Regions from separate parts of the Marinomonas sp. S3726 genome, predicted to be linked through region 3. Evidence: predicted binding sites of a transcription regulator. Region 3 holds the regulator's gene; each other region holds the start of a gene.
The links. Region 3 encodes PhoB, which activates phosphate uptake and scavenging genes when phosphate is short. Its sites were predicted from a motif close to TGTCATANNNNTGTCANA; they were not measured.
Positions count from the first base shown of each region.

Region 1: the regulator PhoB is predicted to act here: its motif matches at 3,005-3,022, upstream of TW85_RS05045 (alkaline phosphatase).
Region 2: the regulator PhoB is predicted to act here: its motif matches at 3,168-3,185, upstream of TW85_RS16710 (Na/Pi symporter).

Region 1 covers NZ_JXYC01000005.1:93,832-99,844, forward strand. Annotated here, with positions in the region: gene TW85_RS05040 (PfkB family carbohydrate kinase) at 1-1,021, opposite strand, end outside; gene TW85_RS05045 (alkaline phosphatase) at 1,240-2,817, opposite strand; gene TW85_RS05050 (methyl-accepting chemotaxis protein) at 3,164-4,858, opposite strand; gene TW85_RS05055 (1-acylglycerol-3-phosphate O-acyltransferase) at 5,185-5,907, shown strand.
Region 2 covers NZ_JXYC01000022.1:11,679-17,691, reverse strand. Annotated here, with positions in the region: gene TW85_RS16725 (LysR family transcriptional regulator) at 1-415, shown strand, start outside; gene TW85_RS16720 (substrate-binding domain-containing protein) at 485-1,432, opposite strand; gene TW85_RS16715 (FAD-dependent monooxygenase) at 1,757-2,878, opposite strand; gene TW85_RS16710 (Na/Pi symporter) at 3,235-4,383, shown strand; gene TW85_RS16705 (hypothetical protein) at 4,398-4,622, shown strand; gene TW85_RS16700 (methyl-accepting chemotaxis protein) at 5,017-6,013, shown strand, end outside.
Region 3 covers NZ_JXYC01000004.1:142,330-148,342, reverse strand. Annotated here, with positions in the region: gene cysZ (sulfate transporter CysZ) at 1-548, shown strand, start outside; gene TW85_RS01845 (response regulator) at 549-1,445, shown strand; gene phoR (phosphate regulon sensor histidine kinase PhoR) at 1,532-2,863, opposite strand; gene phoB (phosphate regulon transcriptional regulator PhoB) at 2,870-3,565, opposite strand; gene ubiA (4-hydroxybenzoate octaprenyltransferase) at 3,648-4,505, opposite strand; gene TW85_RS01825 (chorismate lyase) at 4,505-5,089, opposite strand; gene TW85_RS01820 (HDOD domain-containing protein) at 5,172-6,013, opposite strand, start outside.

The DNA of each region.
Region 1 (6,013 bases), on a different contig from region 3:
CGGCATCTGATTCTAGTGTCATGGCTGAGCATGCACTGGCAAACTCTAATGCCTTATCAATTGGCCATCCGTTAAGCTCTGCGTGAATAAAGCCTGCAAATAGCGCGTCGCCTGCACCTGTGTCACTCACTGCATCAATTTCAAATACGCCATAAGACACGCTTTGATGAGCATTCGCAAAGATCACACCTTCAGAGCCAAGGCTAAGTAAAATGTTTTTTACACCCAACGAGAGTAGTGCATGAATGAGTGCTGAGTCGTGGGCTTCGGTTAACCCTGTGATGGCTTTTGCTTCGTCACGGTTAACCTTTAATCCCGTCAGCCTTTTTAGTATTGGCTTAAGGCGAGTCGACTTTTGTACTGAAACCGCATCCGCATAAAGTTTGCCTTGGCAATTAAGCTGAGCTAACCAACTAATGCAGGATTCACTTAAGTTTGCTTCAAGTAAGAGTGTCTGAGCTGACAGTAACAAAGACTGCTTGTTACTTAACTGTGCGCCATCTAAGGTATCAATTATTTCCATATCAGATACAGCGGCTACAAGCTGGCCTTGAGGGTCATTGATGGCTAAGTAGGTACTGGTACTAAAATCAGGGTGGCGAATGACGGCATCCATATTGATGCCACTAGAGCGACACTGCTCTAATAACCAATCACCAGACTTATCTTGGCCAATCGCACTGACAAGTGAGACATCTTGCCCAAGGCGAGATAAGTTCTCAGCTATGTTTCGGCCTACTCCACCTGGGCTTTGGTGTATCTGGCCAAGGTTTGAATCTTCAAGCCGTAGCTCTGTCAATGAACGGCCGCAAATATCTAAGTTGCAACCACCGATAACAACGATATTGTTATCTTTAGGAACGATATAGCCTTTGCCTAAAATGAAGCCTTTATTGGTGAGTCGCATTATGTGACCTGCCACTGATTCACGGCTCATGCCAAGCTGATTAGCAAGCTCTTGTTGAGAGGCTAATGGGCTCTTTTTGACAGCCATTAATACTCTGTTTTCTTGTTCAGACATAAAGTACCTCGCTAACAAAAGTTTATATGATTAACAATGATTATAAATCTAACGAGCTTTAACCTTAATAGCAAGGCTTATATGATTTACTAACATAGTTTTGTTACAGCTTTTGTTATTGATTTAGCTAATAAAATGCTCATTCAGCCATAAAAAAAGCCAACCTAAGTTGACTTTTTTTATGGCGCTGAGGGTGAAGCCTCTTAGCAACCAAAAGCTTAGTTGATCTGATTCTTCATGTACTGGCCCAGTTCAGAGTGATGCATGATAGAAGAAACAGGCAGCACTTTATTTGCAGGCCCCCAAGCGAAGACATTCACTGGCACTGCTGTGTGAGTCCCTGTGCCCCAAACAATGTTTTGCGAGGTAGCAAGCTCACGACCGATCAGGTTGCCTCTATCGTTGTAAGGGAAGAAAGCATCGAAATCAGTAATAGCAGGGACTGTCTTGGCTGACAAATACTTGTGGCCTTGTGAATGGTAAGGGTTTTCCTTATCCATAAGAATGCGCTTGGCTTGTGCTTCATCAATTTTGAAGTCTGAATTAGCGTTAACAATCTTGACTAAGTTTGCAGGCGTTTGTTCTGCTTTATCCAGTTTGCCAAACTTGCTTGTCATAGCATAGAAGCTCATTTTTTGATTATAAAGGGCATCTAGAATATCAAACCCACCAAAGTTGAAGTTAGGCTTGTAGTCTTGATTCTCAAAAGCTTTCCCTGAACGTTTTTGTGCTTCTGGTAAGTTCTCAGAGGAGTAACTAAATCCGAATGAGCCTGTTTCATGGTCTGCCGTTACTATGATTAGTGTATCATCACGACCCGCTGCCCACTGGTAAACACTGCCGACAGCTTCATCAAATTTTACTAACTCATTGAGCATGGAACCTGCATCATTTGAGTGGCCTGCCCAGTCGATTTGCCCACCTTCAATCATGAGGAAGAAGCCGTCTTCATCTTTTTCTAATACAGATAGGGCTTTTTCTGTCATTTCTTTTAGAGTGGGTTGTGTTCGTTCAGCGGAATCCTTGTTTAGACGATGCTCAGTACCATCCGCCATGCCTGAATAAGCAAACAAACCGAGTAACTTATCACCTGTTTGAGCATTTAATTGAGCACGGTTAAAGGCTAGGTCATAACCTGCATCTTCGGCTTCAACGAGTAGGTTACGTTCATCTTTACGTTTAGACTTTAGATAAACACTACCTTCTGTCATGTCTTTCAATTCGTTATAAACCGCACCCTTATCATTGGTGGACTTTGGAATAAAGTTTCTTAATCCACCAGATAGCATGACATCAACGCCTGTTTCTAGCATGTCGACCGCAATGTCATTTTCAAGTGATCTATGGGGCTGGTGTGCTGCAAATGCGGCAGGTGTCGCATGAGTAAGACGAGTGTCTGAAATAAGCCCTGTCGCTTTACCAAGACGCTGAGCTTTTTCTAGAATGGTTTCAACATGGTTACCGTCTTCATCTATCCCTATTACTTCTGAGCCTGTATAGATGCCGGTAGCAAGTTGAGTTGCTGAGCACGCTGAGTCAACGACTATGGCATCACTTGGGTTAGTTAAAGAAGCGCCGATAACGCCTTCTTTTGCTAATTGAGCTAGGGAGGTTGTGCGTCCCTTATAAATGGAGTTAGGCGCATGTTTGGCATAGGTTTCTAATAAACCTACCTGTTGCGGCCCCATGCCATCGCCTATCATCAAGATCACATTTTTGATCTCTGATGCAACAGATGTCATAGGTAAACTAGCTATTAATGTTCCGGTTAATAGTGCTTTACTGAGCTTATTCATATATCCCTCTTACAAACGTTTGATTGTTTTTTTATGATTATTTTGTATGACGCTTATTGAATATCAGGTAACGCTTTTCTTGGTTAACATTTTGCTGCATTCAATAGCGAAGCTATTTAAACCGCAAAAGATGTCACTTCTATTACATAACAAAGACGTTTGATATAAATAGTATCTATGTCGTTGCTGTCACAATACTGCAACATATTGACGTAATTAGATACTTTATGGTGATAAAGCCGAAGTTAAAAAGCGATGTAAGAAAGGAAATGGTGAGCAGAGTATAAAAAAAGCCAGCTATGCAAAGCATAGCTGGCTTTGATTTTATGATCGAATAGTAAGGGAACTAAACTTTAAACTGATGGATATTATTATTTAGTTCAATCACTTGATCAGCTATTTGTTGATTCGCTTCTGCTGACTCTTCAGCGCCTGTAGTGGTCTGTAATGCAATTTCTTGTATGTTATTAAGGTTATTGGTTATTTCTGATGCTACCTGAGATTGCTCTTCAACAGCGGCTGCAATCTGTGTATTTAAATCAGAAATCTGGCTAACAGCTTCATAAGCTTCTTCAAATGAATGGCTGGTTTCAGTGCTTTTCGCAAGACAAGCTTCTGTAGTGGTATTGCCATTTTGCATACTGGCAACCGCTTGGCTTGCCTCGCGTTGTAGTTTCTCAACCAATTCTTGAATGTCTACCGTTGATTCTTGTGTCCTTTGCGCTAAAGATCGTACTTCATCGGCAACAACTGCAAAGCCTCTACCTGTTTCACCTGCACGGGCTGCCTCAATGGCAGCATTTAGAGCGAGTAAGTTAGTTTGCTCTGCAATACCTCTAATGGCATCCAGTACTGTGCCGATACTTTCTGTTTCTTTGGCTAGTGTTTCAATATCTTTTGAAGTGCGTGTCACTTCATCAGCCATTTCTCTGATGATTTCTTGTGTTTCATTGGCAGAACGCTTGCCCTTATCAACGCTTTCTTTCACTCTTTCGGCGATTTGTGCCGCTGATGCTGTGTTAAGTGCAACTTCTTGAGTGGCTGTATTCATCTCGGAGACAGCATTAGAAACAATACTTGTTTCACCTTGTTGGGTTTTGATTGAGCTTTGAGTTTCTGCTGTGATTCTTAAGGCAGTATTTGATGAGTCAGCAAGCGCTGTTGATGAATCCGTAATTCTTTGAATGGTGTTTGCCAAGCGTTCGATAAAACTATCAAACGAGTTCGAAAGCTTACCTATTTCATCTAGGCTATTGCTATTAATTCTTAAGGTTAGGTCGCCATCACCTGTTGTAATTTCTGTTAATCGGTTTTGTAAATTTGCTATTGGTTTGATAACCGTTTTACCAACGAGTATAGAAATAGCCAAAGCAAAAATGACTGATGCGATTAATGATACGGTAATCATATTGATTGCATTAAGCTCGTCATGTTCTGCTTTCAATGCTGACTTTGCTGTGAATTCTTGAATGTCAGCTAATACACCGATAAGTTCTTTATCAAGTTCATCTTGATGCTTTTCTAAGGTAGGCAGAAGAGTTAACGCTTCTTTCATCTTATGACTTTCCAATAAGTCAGCAACCTGAAAAGATTCTTTTTCAGTTTGTAAAAAGCTTTTTTCAATGACTTTCATCGTAACTGCTAAAGATTCAAGTTTATCAATGGCCGCTTGTGAGTGAGCAATGTCCAATGCCGCTTGAATCAACTCTTCTGCTTCAGCAATTTCATGTTCTATTTTTTTAGAAAGAGTTTTCATTTTTTTGATGTGTTTATCTCTGCTTTTCTTATACTCACCAGCGTTCGTTTCAATTAGAACGCCGTATAAAACAGACCTTTCTAGCTCTATAACTTGAGCTAATTGGTGCTCAGTAATTTGAGTCATTAGATTATTTAAAGGGATATTAACTTCAGCAATATCGACAATTTCAACGCCAATTTTCTTCATCTGAGTTAAACCAAGCATCCCCACAAGGAAAATAAGGCCTAATAAAGAAGCCCCTAGGAAATAGATTTTATGAGCAATTTTAATACGATTAAGCATGGTAAATATCTCAATTAGGTTATTGATTTACTTCTTAAAGATCTTGTAAAAAAATAACTGATAATAGAATTTTAGACTTCATCTAAAAATGATTAATATTATGTTAATAATCATAACGTCATGTCCATGATTAAGTCATAAGTATAATTGTATTTTTTTTACAGTTTGAAATCTTATGTACCTTTTTATTGCAAAAGGTAGGATTAATGCAGGTTTGTGTTGTTTTTGTGTCAAACCTGTACTTTTAATCACTTAATATCCAATTAAACTTATTAATAAAACTGAATGACGCTATAATGATCTATTCGTTCTAATTAGGTTTATTTATGCTATTTCCCATTAGGGTGATTCTACTTACTCTATTACTACTTGCGGTTACCTTTTACGGTTTGTTGGTTTTTCCTTTTTATTATCAATCTAAAAACAGGGTATACCTTGTTACTAAGTGGTTTCAGCAGGCAAGCCGAGTATTTGGTTTGCAGGTAAATGTCATTAAAGATCAGGTTGCTGAAAGTGTAGGACAAGCCGTTTATATTGCAAATCATCAAAACAACTTTGATCTCTTCACTCTGGTGCATGCTGTCCCTAAAAGAACCGTTACGATTGGTAAAAAAAGTATTGTTTGGATTCCTATCTTTGGTCTTTTATATTGGATTACTGGGAATTTTTTGCTCAATCGATCAAACCGTAAAAAGGCTATTGCCACCATAGATCAAGTGGTGGATAAAATGCGTGAAACAGGCTTATCCATATGGATGTTTCCAGAAGGCTCAAGGAGTCGAGGGCGTGGTTTTTTACCTTTTAAAGCAGGGGCTTTTCATGCTGCTATTCAAGCTGGGGTTCCTATCGTTCCTGTTGTGTGTAGTAATACTCATAGACAAGTGAATTGGCATCGTTGGAATAATGGCAAGGTATTGGTTGAGATGTTGGCGCCTATTTCGACTAAAGGATTAACCGAAAGGGATGTGCCTGCATTGATGTCGAAATGCGCTGAGCTTATGTCACAAAAACATCAAGAATTAAATCGCCTTTTAGGCCGTCCTATTTAAGGAAATCGATTAGAAACACTGCTAATAACTAGATATAAAATTAGACATAAAAAAACCACCTTATGAATCTAGGTCATAAGGTGGTTTTTTATTGCCTAATCGCTAA
Region 2 (6,013 bases), on a different contig from region 3:
AGGAGAAACCAGCAGACAACTTTATGCCTCTCCTAGTTATCTTGATAAATACGGGTTGCCTAAGTCCCCAAGCGACTTAAAACAGCATAATTGTTTAGGCTTTGTTAAACCCGATAGGCTTAATGTATGGCCGCTTCAGGATGAAAACAAAAATGCGATACACATAGTGCCTAAAACGTATGCGGACAATGGAGAAACCCTGCGTCAGTTAGCAATACAAGGCTGTGGAATCGCCTGTTTATCAAGATTTACAGTAAACGCAGATGTTCAGGCGGGACACTTACGCCCTATTTTAGAAAGTGACATTCAACCTGAATCCATTCCAATATATGCTGTTTTTTACTCTGATAACGAGGTTAACCCAAGAATGCGCTGTTTCTTGGATTACATCAGTGAACATATTGTTCTTAAATAATAGATGGAAATAATCGTTAATCAGAAAAAATCTGATTTGAAGAAGAGCCAAAATATTGGATCAGGATAATTAATTCTTCAAACCCAACATTTCTTGGATTTTCTTTTGCTTGATATTGCTTGCATCCACAAAGATAACCTCTGCTTCTACAGATGCATCTATGGTTTTACCTAGCCTCGCTGCATGGGCTGTTTTAACACCTTGATAACCCATCAAGAAGGGGTTTTGAATGATAAAACCTTGCATACTCCTTTCTTGAACCGCCTTGATCATAAGGGCATGGCTATCAAAGCCAATAAACTTAACATCCTGCTCTAAACCTAATTGTTTTAAACTCGCCAGCACACTGACACAGGTCGATTCGTTTGGTGTAAACACCCCTTCAAACTCACCTAACCCTTTAAGAAACCTGATAGAGTTAAGTCTGGCTTGGCCTATAGTTGTGCCTAAATAGCCATCAAAGATAAGGCCCAAACCTTTCTCTTTAGCCGCTTTAATAAAGCCCTCTTCACGTAATCGCGTACTGATAACTTTTTGATCCATCCTCAGTAACACAACTCTCTTTTGAGTAGAATCTGCAAGCGCATTCGCCATTTCTAGGCCTGCAAGATAACCCGCTTTAAAGTTATCCGTTTTAATCACACTCACCCGCTCGCCCCCTGTGTCTCTATCAATAAACACAGTAGAAATACCTTTTTCTTTTAGAGATTTCACATCTTTATTTCGATCGGCATTATTAGGCGCTAACACCAAAGCCTCACAACCCATTTCCATCATAGAGTGAATGATTTTAGCTTGAGATTTACTATCTACTTCATCCGCAGCACCTCTTACCAAAACCTTCAATGAAAGCTCCTTCCCGGCGGCTTCAGCCCCTTTTTTTACCTCACCCCAAAAACCATCGCCACCCCCTGCGGTAACCACCCCAATACACTGGGACATAAGCGGAAAAGACATAACTAGAGACACAGAAAATACAGCAGATTTTACAGCACTCAGAAGAGAGGAAGCTCTCATTGACGATATCCTTAAATACGAATCACTCTTTAAACTATAGGACCATTCACCCTCATAAACTGGGGTATTAGGAATAAAAAAGTAATGCATTGTAAATGAGGTTAAGTGACAGCTAGGTAAACAAGAAAATCTCTCCAATTGCTTCTAAAAACACTTATCTCCAAGCATTTCCCGTTGTTAAGGCGGCGTATTGAGTAAAGGGATTTTCTAGGATGGATTGCGAATATTTTTAAAAGGATTTAAATATGTATGAACAAATGGATCTCTATTAAAGACATCCATCCTTTGCTTAAAAGGCCATGGATGTCTAACTCTATACCTCCCCTACTTCGACCGTTTTTGCCAAAACTCACTGTCAGGCCAGCGTTGCTCTAGCTGGTAAATATGGGCTCTATTCCTCAAGTATTGTCGGTAATCCTGCTGAATCATGTCACCATAATTAATTTGAGGTTCAGTACCTTTTAACTTAGCTAGCACGACTTCGGCGGCGAATATGCCATGCTTAATGCCTTTATAGATCCCCTGTGCTGCTATGGGATCAAAACTTGAAGCAGCATCTCCAACAGCAATCCAGTTTTCACCTTCAACCTGCTCTAACAAACCAGAATTAATCATATAGGTGTGATAACTCTCATCGGTTACTTCTATCTCTTGGGCCTTATCGCCTACCCAAAGCGGCTTGGCTAAACGAGTTTTAAACGCATGATAGTTATCTTTTTCGAGCGCCTTTCGCTCTGAAGGATCAGTAATCAGCATACTCATTACTTTTTGATGAGGCATTAACGTGTGATAACACCAACTATTGTTCGTAGCATCTATTCTCACTTGTTTGCCTTTATGGGGCTGCTCAAGCTCGGCAAAATGCACGATTGCAATTAACTTATCATCTAGCGTTTTTTTAACATTTAAGCCTTTAGCAAAGCTTGCCTTACTACCTGTGGCATCAACAACAAAATCAGCTTTAACTGAACGGGTTTCTTGAGAGTCTATTTGCAAGAAAAGCTCGTAAGCAATATGCCCATCTTGCTGACGCCTACTCGTCTCAATAAAACGGGTATCCCAAACGATTTCAGCACCCAATGCCTTGGCCTTATTCACTAAAGCTAAGTCAAAAGAGTGGCGATTAAGTCGCCAAGAGTGGCCATAAGGGTTAACAACCGCATAGTTATAAAGAAGCTCTTTACCTCCCCAGACAGAAGCAAAATCTGGGCAAGGCTCATGACCGCCTTTTGAGAACTCAGACTCAACCCCTAACCTTTGTAATAACACTGAAATATCAGAAGGGACATTCTCCCCTATTCTTTGATGGTCTTTTGAGCGCTGATCGATAAGCAGTATTTTCGCCTTCATATTAGAAGTAAGAAGGTCAGAAGCAATACCTATAGCAGTGGCAAGCCCAGCAGGCCCTCCCCCAATTATCACCACATCATAATGAGTTTGTAGCATACCGAATTGACTCCTTAACCTTACTTAACCTTTAAAAAAAGAATTGATTGGCCAAAAAGAGATTGAGATAACCCTCCTCTTTTTTGCCTAAAAGGCTGATAAATAAATTCTAGCTAACTCATAAAGTGAAATGAGCAAACATTCACTTTTTCATAATCCAGCTCAAGAAAAGGTGAAATAAATTTAATTTATAGGTTTTTATTTGGAGTTTAAGGGTAATAAATTGACGATCAGGCTATTTCTGCAAGCTCCTTTCAGTCAATCCAAAGACATCATTTCTTCACCTAAATGTCACATAAGTGTAAATCGCCACAAATAGAATTCATTTACCATTCATTCTTAGGTAAATAGCTATTATGGAAAATAATCAAGCAGTACTTCCTAACAAAAGCGAGTATCAAAACTACATGCAGTGGGCGATGGTTGCCCTATTAGTTTACCTACTTATCTGTGCTGTTGGCATGATAGGTGGTGGATTTAAAATGGCGGCAGGTGGCCAAGCTAAGGAGCTTTTTGCTTTTGCTAGTAACCCTTTTGCGGGCCTTGTTGTCGGTATTGTTGCAACAGCGCTCATTCAATCATCTTCGACAGTAACCTCTATTATTGTGGGCTTAGTGGCAGGCGGCTTACCCGTTGAGCTGGCTGTGCCTATGGTAATGGGTGCCAATGTTGGGACATCTATTACAAACACAATTGTCTCCTTAGGCCATGTCAGAGCAAAAGAAGAGTTTAAACGGGCCTTTTCAGCTGCCACAGTGCACGACTTCTTTAACCTTTTATCCGTACTTATTTTTCTCCCGATGGAGATTGCCTTTGGCGTATTAGAGAAAATGGGGGCATGGTTATCTGGCTTGTTTTATGGCGCTGGGGATAGCTCAATCAAAAGCCTTAACTTTGTGAAGGCTGCAACCGCACCTGTGGTAAATACCTTTAAGGAAGTGACTCACTCTTTCGGTGATCAAATTGGTGGTATCACCCTGATTATTTTAGGGATAGTGCTTATTTTTATCTCTATCACCATGGTTGGTAAATTACTGAAAAAGCTCATGGTCGGTAAGGCTAAAAACATCATGCATACCGCGATTGGCCGTGGCCCGGTTTCAGGGATAACATCAGGTACATTAGTGACCATTCTTGTTCAATCATCCTCTACAACCACCTCTTTAATGGTACCGCTGGCTGGTTCTGGCGCATTCAAGCTGAAAGACATCTACCCTTTTACCTTAGGCGCAAACATAGGTACCTGTGTGACTGCCGTATTGGCAGCGACTGCAGTAACAGGTAACGCAGAAGCCGCATTACAAATCGCCTTTATCCACCTTACCTATAATATTTTAGGGGTTCTCGTGATCTATGGATTACCTATGTTAAGGGACTTACCTGTTAAAGCGGCAGAGTTATTAGGTGAGACAGCAGCAGAAAATAAATTTGCTGCACTAGGATATATTTTAGCTGTATTTTTTGTTGTACCTGCCGTATGCCTCGGCGTCAGTAGCTTAGCTTAATAAAGGGAAATGACATGAGTAATTTACAAGTTTTAACCACAGAAAGATTAAACAAGTTAATTGATGAAACTCAGCAAACCTTGTCAGAACTAAAGGAAGAAGTCGCTCGTCGAGAACTATTACAACAAGAGCATGAAATAATGGATTTAGACCAACATATGAAGAGTGCTGAATTTAACCTAGTGGGAATAAAGAATTTTATTACCTACTTATTAGATGAAGCCAAGAAGAAAAAATAGCAAAAAAACAAAGGTCCTTGTTCATTGCAAGGGCCTTTTTTGTTAACTAATAAGTCAGCTAACGCTTTGCCCTACACAACTAAAAAGTAGGTTCTTTCTTATCCTTGAATGAATCTAATAAAACTAGTCTGGGATAAGATACATGCCAAAAAACGCTGGGGGCCTATGGTCATTTATCATAGAAGATATATAGAACGATGTTGCTTATGTAGAGTGTCGGGAAAATAACGTCTTTAAAGCCTCTCTTAAGGTAACCGAACTCCAATACAAATCAACTCTTACATTAATTTACTATAGAAACATTTCTGTAATGTCTTATTAATAATTCATTATTCATTTACATTCTATGGCTTATTATCTCCGGTGATATCAATATCTGACAGGAGAGCTACATTTGCTTAATAATCTAACTATAAAAACTAAGCTAAACTTTAATTCCTTACTCCCTCTAATTGGCATTATTGCCGTCGTAATAATTTCCTTATCAGGTCTAAAACAAGCCAATGAAGGCGTTGGTCGAATATATGAAGACAGAGTCGTACCTCTAGAAGACTTAAAAACAATAGCTGACAACTACGCCGTGTTTGTTATCGATGCAGTAAACAAAGCAGATGCTGGCCTAATGACAGCACCAGAGGCGCTTTCAGGAGTACAGCAAGCAAGAGAAGAAATTAAGCTAAAGTGGCAGAAATTTATGGCGACAACCCTTACACAAGAGGAAGCTAAATTAGCCAAAGAAGCAGAAGCACTGTTTGTTGATGCAAACCGTTCGTTAGATGCACTAGAAAAAGCATTACAAAATGCGAAACAAATAAATCTAGCAAATAAGCTCAGCGCATTTAATGGACCTCTATATAAAACCATAGATCCTATAAGTGAAAAAATTACAGAGCTAGTTGTTTTACAGTTGGCAGTTGCAAAGCAAGAACGTGAGAATATTCAATCCGTTTACCAAGACCAACAAATACTACTATGGCTTTTGACTACGCTGATTATTGTTGTACTCATTGCTACAGGGTATCTCATTAATAAATCAATTAATGCCCCACTCAATGTGCTCAATAATGCGATGTACAAAGTATCGACTGAGTCCGACCTCACAGTGAGTGTTGATAGCAAAGGTCAAGATGAACTGGCAAAAATGGCCAATAATTTCAATAGCATGCAAGAGCAACAACGCTCACTCATTTCAGGCATTGGCAATGCTATTCACCAGCTCTCTGATGCGGCATCTCAAATGACTTCAATTAGCTCACTTGCAGGAAAAAATATAAATAACCAAAGAGTTGAAATAGAGCAAGTTGCCAGCGCAATGAATGAAATGGTTTCAACATCACTAGATGTCGCGGATCATGCTGAACAGGCAAATCAAAACGCAAAAAGCATGCAGA
Region 3 (6,013 bases):
GCTTATTAAGTGCTATTAGTTTGTTTTACGCGTTTTCCATTGGCGTCAATATTATCGCAGCACCTTTCAACGGAATCTTGGCTGAAAAGGTAGAAGCTAGATTGTCGGGAGAGACGGTAGAGTCTGATTTAAATTTCCGTCAAATTTGCCTTTTGATTAGCCAAAGCATAGTGCGAGAATTACAAAAAATACTCTACTTTTTGCCTCGCTTTGTACTTTTGTTTATTCTGTCTATGATACCTGTAGTGAACATTATTACGCCTTTCTTATGGCTCTTGTTTGGCGCTTGGGTACTGGCAATACAATATATGGATTACTCGTTTGATAATAACCGAGTATCTTTTGCTGAAATGCGAGTAGGTTTAAGGCAGAAGCCTGTTTTATGCTGGTCTTTTGGCTTCATAGTAATGCTCCTATTACCTATCCCGTTTGTTAATTTTGTGGTCATCCCGTTAGCTGTGGTGGCCTCTACCATTCTTTGGTTTGATTCATTTAAAGCAAGTTATTCAAAGAGTGATAGCCTTGCACAAGATTTTGGAAATAAATAAATGGCTATAAAAATTCTAGTTGTTGATGATGCTTCTTTTACTCGAGATTTGATTCGTCGCACCTTAAAAAAACATTTCCCATCAGCTCAGTTGGAAGAAGCCGTTAACGGACGAAAAGCTCAACAACTTATGAATAAGGTCAAATTTGACATGATCTTATGTGATTGGGAAATGCCTGAAATGACAGGGCTTGAGTTACTTGATTGGTGCCGCCAGCAAGATAATTATAAAAAGGAAAATGTACCTTTTGTCATGATCACCAGTCGTGGTGATAAAGATCATGTGGTTGAAGCGGTTAAAACGGGCGTGACAGATTACCTAGGTAAACCTTTTTCCAGTGAGCAACTGGTAAATAAGATAGTGTCAGCAGCGAAAAAGCATAATTTAGATGGTGCCTTGATGGCCAAAGGTGCTAGAGGCTCAGGTGCTGAAAAAGAAGTATTGGACAGCTTAACAAAAGCGGCAACAGGCTCTGGCACTAAAGGTATGACAAGCCATACTTCTGGTTCTCTAGATGTGCTACTAGGTGGGAAAAGTCCTAAAGCAGCGACTGTCACTAAACCTAAAATTACGCATCCTAAAGTCACGACCAAAGACGTTAAAGTACCTAGCATGGTACGTTTTGCTGGTAAGCAGTTTAGAACCATGGTTATTCAGTTTAGCTGTACCGAAGCCAGTCTTTTGATTAAGAGTGATGATGTTATTCCAAGCGTATTGGATCAAGCCGTATTAGATTTAGAGTTCAAAGGTAAGGTAAACCGCCTGAATTATTATGTTCAAGGTGTGGCAACCACTGAAAAAAAACCAACCTCATCCTTTTTAACTGTGACATTAGGGTTAATTGATCAGGATGCAGAGAAAGAAAGCTTTATCAAAGCCTTGTTTGAAAGCTTGTAGCAAGGTGTTGAGCTTTAAGGGTTAGGCTGATAGATGACTAGATAAAGAAACAGCTAGCCCAAGTTACTTGGACTAGCTTACAAGATTTATGACGCGTCTTGATCTATGGTTTCCAATTCTGGTGGACTTGATTCTCTTACCCGTGTACGAGGGAAATGGCAGGAAAAAGTACTGCCAAAACCAAGCTGGCTACTAATATCTAACTTACTATCGTGGTGGTGCAAGACATGCTTCACAATAGACAGACCTAAGCCAGTACCAGCTGTATCTGACCCTCTTCCTTTATCTACTCTAAAGAAACGTTCTGTTAAGCGAGGGATAAATCTAGGGTCTATCCCTAAGCCATTATCCTGTACGCAGAAAACACCACCTTCTCTATTTACTTGCCAGCTAATATCTATCTCGCCACCATCAGGTGAGTATTTTAAAGCATTCACAACGAGATTAGAGAAGGCACTATAAAGTTCACTGTAACTGCCGAAAATAGCGCTCTCTTCATCTGCATCCCAGCTTAAAAAATGCTCGCTGGTGGTAAATACCTTCGCTGAATCACAAATTACCTGAATAAGATCACTGACATTATGCCATTGGTCAGAGTCTGCTCTTTGGTTACTTTCTAAACGTGAGAGTAACAGTAAGTCTTCGATCAGTAATTCCATGCGATTAGACTGAGTGTTCATATTCACCACGCCTTTTTGCATTCGCTCAGGCAAAGACTCTTTAAACATATCCAGTGTTTCCAGATAGCCCTTAATCACGGTGAGAGGCGTTTTTAGCTCGTGTGAGGCATTGGCAACAAAGTCTTTACGCATTTGCTCAAGCAAGTGCAGACGCGTGACATCACGAACAAAAATGAGGTGGTCATTTTTTGAATAAAGCGTGGTTTGAAACTCTAGAAAAGCCCCTTCTTTAGCAGGTGATTGGATTACCAAAGGGTCACCAAATCGCTTTTGGCTAAAATAGCGGAAAAACTCAGGGGTACGAACAATATTAGTAAGAGGCTGGCTTCTATCTGTTGGTTTAACTAAGCCAAGTAAATCTCCAGCAGAGGTGTTCCACCATTCTAGTCTGCCAGTGTTATCTGCCATGATAACGCCATCTTGTAATGCAGATGTTGAATCTTCAATTCTTGCTAGTGCTTGCTGCATGCGCTTTTTAGACTTTCTTTGTTTCTTTTGCAGTCGGTTAACTGCGTCAAAAACATCCCCCCAAATTCCAGAGGAATCCGGAGGTAGTGAGCGTCCAGAGCGGCGAATCCAGCTATGAAAGCGATAAAGTTCGTAATATTGCCAAGCTAAAAGTCCTAAAGCATATATAAATAGTAAAGGGAAAGTTTGCTCGCTCATTGTGCCAATAAATAGGCAAGTGAAAAAACCAAGTAAAAGTTTAACTGTGGCGCTTTTCCAAACTGTCTTCATATAGTTTTAAGCCAAACGTTTGCTTGAAAATCGATAACCTGTACCTCTAACGGTTTGAATAAGGTAATCATGGCTATCTCCTATCGCCTTACGTAAGCGACGAATGTGTACATCGACAGTTCTTTCTTCAACGTAAACATTCCCTCCCCAAACCTGATCTAACAGTTGAGCTCTAGAGTAAGCTCTTTCTTGGTGAGTGATTAAAAACTTCAATAAACGATATTCAGTTGGGCCCATTTCTAAAGGCTTAGAGCCAATCGAAACTCTTTGGCTTAGAGGGTCAAGTTTTAGACCATCAACCTCAATCGGTTCATCAACACCCTGAGGGTGAGCACGACGTAGTACCGCCTTAAGGCGAGCAACCAACTCTCGTGGTGAAAAAGGCTTGGTGATGTAGTCGTCAGCACCAGCTTCTAATCCTTGAATCTTATTGTCTTCTTCACTTTTTGCGGTAAGCATGATGACAGGAATTTCAGCTGTTAAAGCGTCTTTTTTAAGACGTCGTGTTAGCTCTATCCCACTGCCACCAGGCATCATCCAATCTACAAGGATCAAATCGGGTCTATGGTCCACGATTATCTCGTAGGCGGTACGGCTATTATCCGCTTCAAGGTATTCATAACCAGCCATCTCAAGAGCAATGGCAATCATTTCTCGAATTGATGATTCATCGTCAATTATTAATACTTTTTTACCGGTCACAGGATATATCCTCTTCTCTGGAACGGTTTAATTAAAACGATCAATTGTGACAGTTTAGTTAAAATGTCACAGATGACTTAATTTAGTGTACAAAAAAGCCTGCGATAAAACCTAAAAATACACATAATCCTATGCGGTTATTATCTAAAAATGATTTAAAACAAGCAGATCGCTCTCTTTTTCTTGCTTGCCAAAACTGTTGAAAAAAGAGACCCGCACAGACAAATAAACTTATAAAAAAGAAAGCGCCTAACTCTCTAATTACGCCTACCCAAACTAATAATGACAGGGTGAGCCCTTGTAACAAGAGAATAATAATAAGGTCATATTGAGCAAACAGTATCGCAGTGGACTTGATACCAACCTTAAGATCATCGTTGCGATCGACCATGGCGTAATAGGTGTCATAAGCGATTGTCCAAAACACATTCGCCATAAATAGCATCCAAAGTTCGATATCAGTTAAAGCACCGCCTTGTGCCACATAGGCCATAGGAATCGCCCAAGAAAAGGCTAAGCCGAGAAACAACTGAGGTAAGTGGGTGACCCGTTTCATGAAAGGATATAATGCCGCAAGCCCTAATCCGACAAAGGATAAAAGAATCGTTTTTAGGTCAGTAAAAAGGACAAGAACAAAGCTGATGAGACAGAGTAAAGCAAAGAAACCAAGGGCTTCTTTCTCACTGACTCTACCAGAAGGCAATGGGCGACCTTTGGTTCGCTCAACAAAACCGTCAACTTTACGGTCGGCATAATCATTAATCACACAACCAGCTGAGCGCATAGAAAATACCCCAGCAATAAAGATAATAAGTAAGTGCCAGTCAGGAAAGCCATCAGCCGCTAGCCACAAAGCCCACAAAGTTGGCCACAAGAGTAAGAGGGTGCCGATAGGCTTATCTAGTCTAGCTAACTCTGCTAAAGCAATGACTTTACTCATTATTCTTCCTTTAAATTTAAGAAGGGTTTGATGGCTGGAAAAAAGACTTCGTTGACCAGTATGCCTTGGCCATATTGATAAAAAACAGAACGTCTAGCCCAAGTTGGTTCGTTTATATGGGAAAACAAATTTGCTGGTAGTTGAGAGACTTCTATCTCTCCTCGTGTAAGGCCTTTATGCTTATAAAGAAAGCCTCCAAGAGGTTTGTTGCCTAACTTGGGCAAGTAACGCCAATGGCCTCTTAATGACCTTGCAGGGATGATAGAGCGCGCATAGATAATCGCCTGACCATCTACATTAAGTATTACCTCACGAATACGAGCAGCTTCACGTGCTTTTAAATTAAGCTTTTTTCTTTCTCTTTGGGTGGTTTGGCCCCAAGTGTCCGAAATAACATCAACTGTCAACTTCCCTAGAGTTTGAATCTTAGCGGTCAAGGATCCTTGCTCGGCTAGCCAAGGGAAGATAAAGGCAGGAATATTTTTGCTGTGAGCATGGCTTAACGATGACCAAACATAATCAAACTGTTTGGTCGCTGTGAAGTTTAATCTTGGGTTGCTGTTTGGCTGATCAATCATCGACATCAAAATAAGGATATTGTCCTAATAGTCTAAAAATTTAACCCGAACTGAAGAAAAGAGTGTTTCCTATTGAGCTCTAAGTGGCTTAGTTGCCATTAATTAAAGACACCATCAACTTAATATTCTCTGAGTTATCTTGTAGGTCTTGATAAAGGCTTTGTAGCTGCTTCTGATCTAGACCTATCATATCTTGACTAGCTTGAGAAATATCTTCTTTATTCAACAGGTTATGACAAACATTTAACATTCTCGCTATGATGGCATTTTCTCCATCATAGGCCAAATTTTTACTATAACGAATGCCATTACAGATGCCTGCTGGTAATTCCCAGTGGCGAAGTAACCAAGCACCAATTTGCTCTCTGCTGAGTTTAAGTAACTGTACTTCAACCAAGTTAGTTGGAAGGTGAGCGTTAATCTCAAGTTGGCGTGACAGGATATTAAAATGAGGCGGTAACACAGCCCCTATAGCGAGCAAACCAAAGTTATGCAGCAAGCCTGCTAGGTATGCATGCCCTAGCCTCGGACGCTTTTTAGCCGGCATAGCTTTGACCATAGCTTCCATCAGTGAAGCGAAGGAAACGGCTTCTAGCCAATAGTTGTCATAATGGCGAGGGCCGTTCTCTGGTACCGCGAGTGCTTTTCCCATAGAAAGACCAAGTGCCAAGTTCATAACCATATCAAAGCCTAATACGCGAATTATGGCATCTTCAACCGACTCAATCTCCCCAGGAGCCCCATAGTAAGGAGAGCTTGCCCAACTGACTACCTGAGCGGCCAAACTAGGATCAAGGCTAATCACTTCGCATAACTCGTCAGTGCCAGCATTTTCATCAGCACATAAACGTATGATGCGCTGTGATGATGCTGGTAAAGGAGGGAGTTCAAGAGTTTCTTCTAAACGTTGACGAAGGCGAATGGATTGAA